2 regions of the Virgibacillus sp. L01 genome follow, and region 1 is predicted to be linked to the other one. Evidence: predicted binding sites of a transcription regulator. Region 1 holds the regulator's gene; the other holds the start of a gene.
What was found. Region 1 encodes Rex, which represses fermentation and respiration genes when NADH is low (regulators of the CRP and FNR family bind a similar motif). Its sites were predicted from a motif close to TTGTGAAATATTTCACAA; they were not measured.
Positions count from the first base shown of each region.

Region 2: ACTWQM_RS06265 (TIGR04053 family radical SAM/SPASM domain-containing protein) is a predicted target of Rex. The motif match lies at 2,006-2,023, and genes of this name have one in related genera.

Region 1 covers NZ_JBQQCP010000007.1:6,171-12,406, forward strand. The annotation lists gene ACTWQM_RS13425 (hypothetical protein) at 203-382, shown strand; gene ACTWQM_RS13430 (ABC-F family ATP-binding cassette domain-containing protein) at 520-2,442, opposite strand; gene moaC (cyclic pyranopterin monophosphate synthase MoaC) at 2,577-3,071, shown strand; gene ACTWQM_RS13440 (redox-sensing transcriptional repressor Rex) at 3,074-3,703, shown strand; gene ACTWQM_RS13445 (MDR family MFS transporter) at 3,750-5,165, shown strand; gene ACTWQM_RS13450 (YdiK family protein) at 5,605-5,799, opposite strand; gene ACTWQM_RS13455 (lysostaphin resistance A-like protein) at 5,807-6,236, opposite strand, start outside.
Region 2 covers NZ_JBQQCP010000002.1:230,904-237,139, reverse strand. The annotation lists gene ACTWQM_RS06275 (undecaprenyl-diphosphate phosphatase) at 1-471, shown strand, start outside; gene ACTWQM_RS06270 (YrhK family protein) at 527-796, shown strand; gene ACTWQM_RS06265 (TIGR04053 family radical SAM/SPASM domain-containing protein) at 825-1,949, opposite strand; gene ACTWQM_RS06260 (DUF2249 domain-containing protein) at 2,090-2,329, opposite strand; gene ACTWQM_RS06255 (Crp/Fnr family transcriptional regulator) at 2,541-3,239, shown strand; gene ACTWQM_RS06250 (hypothetical protein) at 3,231-3,791, opposite strand; gene ACTWQM_RS06245 (DUF2249 domain-containing protein) at 3,968-4,168, shown strand; gene ACTWQM_RS06240 (DUF2249 domain-containing protein) at 4,165-4,380, shown strand; gene ACTWQM_RS06235 (hypothetical protein) at 4,552-5,628, shown strand; gene ACTWQM_RS06230 (metal-sulfur cluster assembly factor) at 5,651-5,953, shown strand; gene moaD (molybdopterin converting factor subunit 1) at 5,999-6,232, opposite strand; gene ACTWQM_RS06220 (molybdenum cofactor biosynthesis protein MoaE) at 6,225-6,236, opposite strand, start outside.

The DNA of each region.
Region 1 (6,236 bases):
GCTACTCGAAATAATGATTCGCTAAACAGTCGAAGTGGATCCTCATTCCGTTAAATAGTAGAAAAGGTGCTCTCGGAGGGGTGAGACGGATCCTCGTTCCGTTATTAGCAGAAAATCAGCCAAATTTGAGGCAGAAATGGCAAATAGCGGAATGAGGATCCGAACCCAAGCTTAAAACAAGGGTTTTTAAGGAAATAACGGAATGAGGATCCGCCAAAACAGTAGACCGGATCCTCATTCCGTTATGTTCTATCATAGATTTGGGGTAGTGAATAATAAAGTGGTAGAAAAGCCGAAACTAGCAGATCTGATTTTTCATAGTAGTGGCAACTGCGGACGAGGCAGCCATGTACAATTTTATCTGCTAAAAAATAAGGCTTAGAGAATTTACTTCTCTAAGCCCTTTAATGTGATTTAAGCTGTGAAATCAGTTTGTAACCCTTCGAATAATAGTGTGTACTTTAGCTTTTTGCACCTAACAAGCCTAACAAGCCTAACAAGTAAACCCGTTAAGATCTGTCATGTGGTTTCCTCTTGTAATGCTGTCCATTCTTCCATAAATTGCTCGATTTCCTGTTTGAGTTTACTGGTTTGTTTCGTCAGCTCTAACGATTTTTCATGATCCTGAAATACTTCCGGTTCGGTCATTTGTTGTTCAATCGTGGCCAATTCAGTCTCAAGGTTTTCAATTAATGACTCTAATTCATCAATACGGCGCTGTCGTTTACGCTCTTCACTGCGAATCATTTTTTCCTCTTTAAATTTGTTTTTCCGCTGATCCTGTGTATGCACAACTTCTGTTGTCTGCTGCAGCTTCTCAATTTCAGCTTCTTCCTGTTTCTTCTCAATATAATAGTCATAATCACCTAAATAAACAGTAGCTCCATCTTGTTGCATTTCAACAACCTGATCGGTAATTTTATTGATGAAATAACGGTCGTGTGATACAAAGATGATTGTCCCTGGAAATTCCATCAATGCTGCTTCAAGCACTTCTTTACTATCAATATCCAAATGGTTGGTAGGCTCGTCGAGTACAAGGAAGTTTGCTTGTTGCATCATCAGTTTTGCTAGCGATAATCGCGCTTTTTCACCCCCGCTTAGTGAATAGACAGACTGCAAAACATCATCACCAGAAAATAAAAAGTTACCTAGTACAGTACGAATATCCTTTTCATCTACAGCTGGATAATCATCCCACAACTCGTCCAGAACAGTCTTAGATGATGATAAAGTTTGCTGTTCTTGATCATAATAGCCAATCTGTACATTTGTACCAACATGAATCGATCCACTTGCAGGCTGCAGATTTCCAAGGATTGTTTTTAATAATGTTGTTTTCCCAACTCCATTAGGACCCACCAGGGCAATTCGTTCGCCTCTGTTAACATGTATTTTTACATTGGAAAAAACAGGATTTTCCTCATATTGAAAGGATAAATTATCTATCTTTAATACATCATTACCACTTCTTCGGTTAATTTGAAATGAGAAGGATGCGGATGATTCGTCTCCCTTTGGTTTGTCGAGCTTTTCTATTTTTGCCAGTTGCTTACGTCTGCTTTGGGCTCGTTTTGTTGTGGATGCACGTACAATATTTTTTTGAATAAATTCTTCTGTTTTTTTTATCTCAGTTTGCTGCTTTTCGAATTCCTTTAGTTCCTGCTCATAATCCAACGCCTTTTGTTCTAAAAATTTACTGTAGCTGCCATGGTATTTCTTCGTTTTGTGACGGGAAACTTCATAAACTATTGATACAGTTTTATCGAGAAAGTACCTATCGTGCGAAACGATGGTTACTGCACCGGGATAGTTGGCTAAATAGTTTTCCAGCCACGCCAGTGTTTCAATGTCGAGATGGTTTGTTGGTTCATCCAAAATTAAAAGTGCTGGCTTTTTTAACAATAACTTTCCTAGAGCAAGGCGCGTTTTCTGACCCCCGCTAAGCTCATTTATTGGTGTTTGATAATCGAAATCATGAAAATTTAAGCCGGTTAGTACTGCCTTGATATCTGCCTCATACCGGTATCCGCCTTCATCATCAAACGCCTGTTGTTTTTTGTCATAATCAAGCAGAAGCTGTTCATAGTTTGCATCAGAAAGCGTTGCAGCTCGTTCCATTTCTTTTTCCAGACCGCGAAGTTCTTGCTCCTTAACAAGCAAGTGTTCAAAGACTTCTACCATTTCATTCCAGATGGTCTTGTCAGATTCAAGTCCAGTATGCTGCGACAGATAGCCTGTAGTTAGGTCTTTTGGTTTAAATAGTTCACCTTCATCATGAGAAAGTTCACCAGCCATTATTTTTAATAATGTTGACTTGCCTGCACCATTTCTGCCAACAATTGCTATACGATCTTTATCTTTAATTTCAATCTTTATATTTGATAGAATTTCGTCTGCTCCAAACGATTTGGACAAACCATTCATTTGCATAATAATCATTTCGTTCACCTCATCCTATACAAGTGTATCGTATAATGAATTACCTGAGCAATCATATTGTGAAATAAATCACGACGTATATGATTTTTTCTGATAGAATGGGTCTTAATAAGACTTAGCTTGGAGTTGAGAAGATGGCAGATTTTACTCACTTTAATGAACAAGGCAGAGCGAAAATGGTTGATATTAGTGAAAAAAGTGAAACCGAACGGACAGCAACTGCTATTTCGAGTGTTCAAGTAACCAAGGAAATTTATCAAAAGATAACCACTAACAAGATAAACAAGGGAGACGTGCTGTCGGTTGCCCAAGTTGCCGGAATAATGGCTGCCAAAAAAACATCTGACTGGATACCGATGTGCCATCCCCTACAATTAAAAGGAATTGATATTTCGTTTGATTGGGAGACTGATAATGATACATATGTCCTGCAGATACAGGCATTCGTCAAGACCAAAGGAAGTACAGGTGTTGAAATGGAAGCATTAACATCTGCTTCTGCTACGGCACTTACGATATATGATATGTGTAAAGCAATTGATAAAGGGATGGTAATTGGCCAAACGTATGTATTGTCGAAAAAAGGCGGTAAATCAGGAGATTACTATCGTGAAGATCAGGGGGAGTAATGATGGAGCAAAATCAAATTCCACAGGCGACGGCTAAGCGGCTGCCATTATATTACAGGTTTTTGAATAACTTAAATCACCAAGGGAAAAAACGCGTATCATCAAAAGAACTGAGTGAGGCAGTAAAGGTAGACTCTGCTACAATCAGAAGAGATTTTTCCTATTTTGGTGCATTGGGTAAAAAAGGGTATGGCTATAATGTCGAATATTTGCTTGGATTTTTCCGAAAGACATTAGATCAGGACGAGGTTACTGAAGTCGCACTTATTGGTGTGGGAAATCTCGGGACTGCTTTTTTACACTATAATTTTATGAAGAATAACAATACAAAAATAGTAAAGGCATTTGATACCAATGCAGAAAAGATTGGAACAGATATTGGGGGAGTACCGATATACCACATTGAAGACCTGGAGGAGAACATGAAAGGGGTAAGTGTGGCAATTTTAACTGTACCGGCGAATGAAGCACAAACCATTACAAACAGGCTTGTTGATTATGGCGTTTCCGGGATACTTAATTTTACTCCTGCAAGAATTACGGTTCCTGAAAAAATTCGTGTTCATCATATTGATTTAGCAGTGGAATTACAATCGTTAATCTACTTCTTAAAGCATTATCCATTGGATTAGAATTAAAATTCAGGTACATTAACTTCTGTTACTGGAGGCAATTTGCATGCGAAGAATAGATTCTAAATGGCTTGTAGTAATGTCAGTATTGTTTGGAACGTTTACTGTAATTTTAAATAACAGTATGCTAAATCCAACGTTGCCAACCTTTATGCGACTTTTTGAAGTTGATGCTGTAGCGGTCAGTTGGCTGTTGACGATTTTCATGGTGTCGATGGGAATGACAATGCCACTTACAGGTTACTTGGGTGACCGTTTCGGGAAAAAGCGTATTTACATAATAGGATTAATCATATTTATGATTGGCTCGATAACAGGGGCGCTTTCGTCTGATTTAGGTATGATGATTATTTCAAGAGCAATTCAGGGTACTGCTGGTGGCCTAATGATGCCAATAGCGATGGCACTTATCTTTAACGCATTTCCCAAAAATGAACGAGGTCTCGCAGTTGGAATTTATGGTGTTGCAGCAATGGTAGCACCTGCAATTGGACCAACCGTTGGCGGAGTCGTTATCGAGTTTTTTGCATGGCAGTTTCTTTTTCTGTTTAATCTGCCATTTGCTGTTTTAGGAGTAATATTTTCGACTAAGTACCTAGCACCAACCGAAAAGAATCAGGATCTTAAATTTGACCTTCCTGGATTCCTGTTAATCACAAGTGGGGTCGGCTCAATACTGTACGCACTGGGGCGGGGATCGACCTTGGAGTTATTGCTCTCACCATTAAGCATTGGATTAATTATCACAGGACTTATCCTAATCGTTATTTTTGTGAAGTATGAGAACAAACAAGATCAACCTCTGCTTGATTTATCAATTTTTAAAATACCAACATATACCGTTTCAATTGCTGTAACGGCTACTGCATCAATTGGATTGTTTTCAGGAATATTCCTGTTGCCGCTATTAATTCAGGAAGTTTATGAGTTAGGAGAAATTCAGACAGGTTTATTATTTTTACCTGCTGCCTTATTAAGTGGTGTGTTTATGACTTTGGGTGGAAGAATATTGGATAAAAAAGGCCCAAAGTACGTGATTCCAATTGGTCTTGTTATTCTTGGAGGATTCACACTTGCTCTAGGATTTAATACGTTGTCTACATCATTTTGGTTTATTCTGATCCTGAACGCTGCCCGTGGTGCAGGACTTGGTATGTGTAATATGCCGGCAACTACAGCTGGAATGAACACGATACCTGACCATCAGGTTGCACAAGGATCAGCAATGAATAATGTAATCCGACAAATATTTTCATCGTTCGGAATCGTCTTTTTCTCAATTTATTATGAGGTACGGCGTGCACAACTGTTTACGCAGGATATGGAAACACAACAGGCTACATTGCAAGCATTAAACGAGGCCTTCATAATTGCCGGTGTATTCATTCTCTTAATGGTTCCAGTTTCTTTTGTCATGAAGGGAACCGAAGAACTGAATAACTTAAAAAGAAGTAACGCATAGCATAAGGGGTTCAGTTTAACCTTTCGCCCCGAACCCATTTTTAACGGAATGAGGACCCGCTTCGACTGTTAGGCGGATCCTCATTCCGTTATTTCCTTGAAAATCCTCGTTTTAAGCCTGGGTTCGGATCCTCGTTCCGCTATTTGTCATTTCTACCTCAAATTTGTCTAATTTTCTGCTTTTAGCGGAACGAGGATCCGTCTCACCCTTTCGAGAGCAGCTTTTCTGCTAAATAGCGGAACAAGGATTCACTTCGATTGTTTGTCGGATAAAATTGCTATTTTCAATGTTAATTCAGTTGATAAAAACAGAAACACGAAATGTAATTGTTTTCTCCGCTAAAATCAAGCTAGAGAGGTGCTTTCATACAAAAGTACTTTTTCACTGCATAAGTACAACTAAGGTTATTCACCTAAGGGCCCGGCGAATGCTCAGTTTTCTAATCTTTTTTCTTTAACTTAAAATGGATGACCAGCATTCGAATACCGACACCGAAATCAAGTGTCGCAAACAATGCGAGAAGAATCGTTATAAAGCTCCATCCGGACTCCCCTGTACTTTGTACTGCCATATATGTAAAAAGTATCCCCAGCAGGAAATAAATAACAAACATAGCTTTTGGTGAGATTTTCATATCTGTATTAGCCTCCAATTAAAATCATCTGCATTTGCTCAAGTTGCTTCTGCATTTTTTCAATATCTTCAGGGTCCAATGAAAATTGTACGATTACAGAAATAGAGTTTAATGCCATGTGAACAATAATAGGAACAATAATTCGTTCCGTTTTTACATATAGAAAAGCAAAAACAAATCCCATCGACGCATATATCAGAAGGTGCTGTGGTTCACCATGGATGATTCCGAAAATAAGCGCGGAAAGTAAGGCCGCAATAAAAAAGTTTGTTCGACTATATAATACTCCGAAGATTATTTTTCGAAAAATAAGTTCTTCCAATATAGGGGCAATGATTGCTGGAATAATCATAAATATCGGTGCTGACCGCGTAATATCCATAATCATCTCTGTATTTTGAGAACCTTGTTCGATATTAAATACATTTGTTTCAATT
Region 2 (6,236 bases), on a different contig from region 1:
AGTGAGTTAAGCAAAGTATCTGTAATCGGGTATACGTTGCTTATTACAGGTATCGCCTTATGGATCATTCGTAACTTACGCGGTAATAAGAATGATGGTGACATAACCATAAAGGACGCGATTATTGTTGGTTTAGCTCAAGCTGTTGCTCTCATTCCAGGAATCAGCCGGTCAGGTGCAACGATTGTCGCAGCAATGCTTGTTGGCATGAAATCAGAAACAGCTTTACGTTTTTCATTCCTGCTTTATATTCCAGTAAGTTTAGGAATCACGATTATGTCTGCCGGTGAAATCCTTGGAGATGGTAACATAAGCGTACTGGCGATACCTTATATCCTGGCATTTGCAGCATCACTTGTTGCCTCCTATTATTCATTACGCTGGTTTATGAATGTAATGGCACGCGGAAACCTAAAATATTTCGCGTTCTACTGCTTTATCGTAGGAATTCTTGTTATTCTTTTCCTATAATTAAGTTTCGTAAATCCCTCCATTTGGGTAATTTAACCCTGTGGAGGGATTTTTTATGGCATTTATTAATGATGAAAAAAATTTCCTGGATATCCATCTCGGAACCTATGAACTATCATTTAACAAAAAATATCGATTGATCAGTTTGTTGAATGACTTCACACTTGGACTTTGGTTCTTGATTGGAAGTGTGTTTTTTCTTTTTGAACCTTTAAAAACTGCAGGTGCCATTTTATTTATCATAGGAAGTGCTCAGTTGATCGCCCGGCCGATTATAAAAATAGTACATGCCTTTCAATTTCATCATAAAAGAAAAAACTTCTAGCCATACACCTGCTAGAAGTTTTTGAAGTCTAGTTAACTTGTTTCTTCTTTTTTCGCATTGTTTTTGGAATATAAACGCAATATGGCTCGCTCTCCATGTAATCACCGGTAATGTTATATGCCCTTGATCTTGACCCGCCACATACATGGCGGAACTCACATACCCCACATTTACCTTTATATTTATCGGGGCTACGCAGGTTTTGGAATACCTCTGACTCACGATAAATCGTTGCAAGTGGTGTCTCGCGCACATTTCCGGCTTTTATTGGTAACAAACCACTTGGAAGGACATCACCTGTATGGGAAATAAAGACAAATCCGTTCCCATCATTGACCCCTTTAGGTGCACGGCCAAGCCCGTCAATTTGACCTGTTTTGCCGCTCATTAGTGCGTCCTCATAGCGAATTGCATCATCATGATCTTCATTCTCACGCATTTTTCCTTGAATAACAACACGACGATAATGCTGTGCTGCGGTTGTTTTTATGTCGTATGGAACCCGTTTTGACAGTTTATATAGCCAGCGTAATACTTTCTCATGTTGAGCAGGTGAAATCATATCACTTTCTTTTCCACGACCAGTTGGCACAAGGAAAAATACACTCCAAAGCACACAGCCTAATCTCTCCACCATCTTAGCCATTTCATCCAGGTAGTCGACATTGTATCTTGAAATTACCGTATTTATCTGGAGGGGCATTTCCAGCTCGTGTAAGTAGTTTATCGCATTCATCGTTAAATCGAACGAACCTGACGTACCGCGGAAATGATCATGAACCTCTGCACAATGCCCATCAATCGAAAATGCCCATCTTGCGAGCCCAACGTTTTTCGCCTTCTCCATTGCTTCTTTCGTTACATTCGGTGTCGCGGATGGTGTCATCGAAACACGCACACCTTTTTTTACCGCATATTCAGCAATATCAAATACATCCGGACGCATCAATGGATCACCACCTGTAAAAACAAGCATCGGATTATTCATTTCATATATATCATCAATTAATTTTTTGCCTTCTTCAAACGTTAATTCTAACGGGTGCCGATGGTATTGTGCTTCTGCCCGGCAATGCAGACATTTCAATTCACAGGCACGTGTCAATTCCCAAATAACGATAAACGGGTTTTCATTATAGTCTTGTGAAAACATGTTACCCCTCCTAAAATGATTGCTGCATAAAGCTTATCTATTTTTTCTGCAATTGGATGTGATATTTTTCACTAATCTGCAACTGTCATAATATCGACAACATTAAAACCCTTGGAATAATCACCAAGGGCTCAATAAATTTATTGTTTACCGATTGCTACGCGCCATAATGATGGCCCTTCTTCTAGGTATTCCCAGGTAAATGTATCTTCACGTTCAATCATGAACTGATAATGAAGCGGCTTTGGATTATGATCATTTGAAAGTTCCATAAACTCTCCTGACTTTAGCTCATCAAACACTTCAAATATTTTCTGATGTCTAAACCTTGGCTCTATTTCCGGTGCTTGGATTTTCACTGCAAACTGTGTATCATTCATTTTATTTCCCCCCTTAAATTGGAATTTGTGATAACCTTTAACCAACTACATCATAACTGTAAATTTTACTCTAGGTTGTGAGTGAGAACACACCTTGTTATGATATTTATCACGCTCACATAAAGTTTTCACATTTCCTAATTATACATAGCCATATAACGTGTTAGAATGTAAGTGGGACTAATATAAGAGTTAGTTTGCAGAAAGGAGCATGACTGTGAATACTCAATCCATCCAGGAACTATTACAAAAAGTTCCATTATTTAAAGATCTAACAGACTTTGAAATGGAACCAATTGTTGACTTAGCCAAACACCGCATGTACCGTCATGGCACACATATTTTTATGCAAGGCGATCCATTGACAAATGTATACTTTATTCATCAGGGCAAAGTAAAGATTTATAAAACTGACTTTCATGGTAAAGAACAGATTGTAAACGTTCTGCAGCCTGGGGATATGTTTCCTCACCAAGGCTTTTTTAGACAAGACGATTGTCCAGCACACTCTGAAGTTCTGGAGGATGCCATCTTAATTTACATTCCTATTAAGACCTTCGAGAATTTTCTTATTACCCATCCGGAAATTTGTATCAAGCTTTTCCGTGTATTAGGTGACAAAATTATGGATTTACAAAATAGATTAGAAGAAAAAATTCTACATAACACATATGAACAAATTATTATGTTGCTTTTAAGACTTGCCAAAAATTATGGAAAAGAAACTAAGGATGAAATGATAAAAATAAATACCCATTTCACAAACCGCGAGCTTGCGAACATGATAGGCTCCAGTCGTGAGACCGTCAGCCGTACACTCACACAATTAAAGAAACAAAGCCTGATAACTACTGATAAATCAGGATCTTTCGTTCTAGATACTGATGCATTGGAAGAAGAATTATTTTAAGTAAAGGTCATCCCAAATTGAGGATGACCTCTTTTCGTCTGTTGAAAATTTACTCTTCTGGTGATTCGAGCACTTCTTCTGCTGATTATCGCTCTCCTTCTGCTGATTCACGCTCTCCTTCTGCTGATTCACGCTCTCCTTCTGGCGATTCATGCTCTCCTTCTGGCGATTCACGCCCTCCTTCTGCTGATTAACGCTCTCCTTCTGCTGATTATCGCTCTCCTTCTGCTGATTCACGCTCTCCTTCTGGCGATTCACGCCCTCCTTCTGCTGATTAACGCTCTCCTTCTGCTGATTCACCCTCTTCTTCTGCTGATTCACCCTCTTCTTCTGCTGATTCACGCTCTCCTTCTGGCGATTCACGCCCTCCTTCTGCTGATTCACGCTCTCCTTCTGCTGATTCACGCTCTTCTTCTGCTGATTCATGCTCTCCTTCTGGCGATTCACGCTCTCCTTCTGCTGATTCACGATCTTCTTCTGCTGATTCACGCCCTCCTTCTGCTGATTCACGCCCTCCTTCTGCTGATTCACGCCCTCCTTCTGCTGATTCACGCCCTCCTTTTGTCGATGCTCACACTCTTCTCGAATATTTTTTCATAACGTGATACAAGTCACTACTTTTTTAATTGAAAATCATTATCATGATAGTAGATTCAGAATAAAACATGAGGTGATTTCATGAAAACAGATGTAAAAGTTATTGAACTTGAATGCGCGAGGATTTGCGCATGAAGAAGGAACCTTTCGATAAAATCATGGGTGCTGTCAAAGAAGTAAACGATGGAGAATCTCTTATCCTGCATGCACCATTCAATCCTGTTCCACTGCACGCAATATTAAGACGTAAGGGATTTGACCAGGTGGTTGAAAAAGTAGAGTCAAAACATTGGAAAGTAACCTACACAAGAAAGGTGGCTGTCACAAAATGATTATTGATAATCGAGGCCTAGAACCACCTCAACCCATGATGCGTACGTTAAAGACACTGGATAAAATGGAAAACGGTGCATCATTTTCAATCATTAATGACCGCCGTCCATTATTTTTATATGAAGAACTGAATGGTCGCGGATACCAGCACGATACGGAAGAGCAAGATGATGGAAGCTTTAAAATTACAATCACGAAATCTGGTGAGTAGTATGATGCCTGGCGGAAGCCTGAATTCAGACACAAATATAAAATTGCCTCTAGCCTTTATCTTATATGCACTAGCGGCACTCGTTATTTCACAAACAATTTTATTTCTTAATAACGATATACTGGCAACGGGACAATTCAGAATTCCAGACATTTGGATGGGAGACACTTTTTGCTTTTAGGGTATGCGGTAATGATTGCAATGGGAGCGATGTATCAGCTCGTTCCTGTTGCATTCATAACACCAATCTGGAGTCAGACATTTGGCTTTATTCAGTTTCTGATAACTGCAATTGGTGTAACAGCATTTGCTTTATTACTTGGACTAATGCCTGAATACGCATTATACGGTGGGATAGTAGCCATTATAGGAATTATTATGTTTATCATTCAAATGGCTAAAACAATCTTTAAACAAAAGAAAAAGAACACCATGACACTATTTGTGATTGGTGCGATTACAAGCTTTTTCCTAACAATCGTTGCTGGCTTTTTACTAGCCTGGAATATCACGGTTGGTGGTATCGTCAGCCATGGGACGATTTTATCATCTCATATTGTCCTCGGAGTTTCCGGATGGTTCACATTATTAATCTTTGGATTTTCCTATAAGCTTGTTCCAATGTTCAGTTTGTCACATGGTTATTCGATGAAATGGGCAAAACCCGCATTCATCACATATATTACAGGCCTAATTAGCTTAATAAGTTCATTCTGGATGGAAAATACACTAGTACAATCAATCGGCTGGTTTTTACTTTTAGCAGGTTTTTTCTTTTTTGTTCTTGATATAAAAGAAATCTTAGCTAAACGGCTCAAGAAAAAGTTAGATAAGCCATTTTCATTTTCTGTTTTAGCTATTTTTAATGGACTGGGTGTCCATATGCTTGCCTTCACGTTCAGTGTTAGTGGTGTTCGTGAATCTGCTGTTTGGGGATGGCTGATATTTTTGTATGTTATGAGCTGGATCATTTTTAGTATTCTTGGCTATCTGTATAAAATCTTCCCTTTTCTGTGGTGGACTCATAAATACGCAGATAAGATTGGCAAAGAAAAGGTACCTACACTGAAAGAAATGATTAATGAAAAGCATGCCGTCATTCTATTCACATTATTTGTAATCAGTGTTGTTGGCCTTACCGGAAGCGGCTTACTTTATATCGGATTTTTAGTATTTGTTTTTCAGGGGCTGCTTACAGTTACGTCCCTGCTATACGCTTTATCAATTATTCATGTGCTTGTTAAGTAAAATCAGAAAGGAGACTTTCTTCATGTCATTGGATAAAAAAGTTGGAGCTGCCTTATTTGAAGTAATTGATCCGGAGCTTGGCATAAATATCATGGACCTTGGACTTATTTATGGAATCGAGGTTGATTTTGATGACAATATTAGAATTGTAATGACACTAACAACTCCCGGATGTCCAATGCACGACAGTATAAAATCAGGTGTCCTGCATCGTGTCAGTCAAGTTGAAGGTGTTGGTGAAATAAAAATTGACCTTGTATGGGAACCAGCTTGGTCACCCGTAAAAATGAGTGATCGTGCTAAAGAAATGCTTGGAATTGGTTGATAGCGTATCGTACGGCTGCAAAGATTGAGCCGAACGATACTTTTTTTAACCACCACTTACCGGCGGGATAAATGCGACAACATCCCCCCTATTTACAACGCTATTTTCCCTCGCGTATTCTTCATTAATCGCTACCATCGCATTGTTCAGCGTATCCAATTTATACGTTGATAAGAGATTGTTTTTCAGCTCTGTCACGGTAATTCCATCCGCTTCAACAGACACTTTTTCGTTTCCTACATTCTCTTGTAACTCAGCAAAAAATAACACATCAATCATTTCG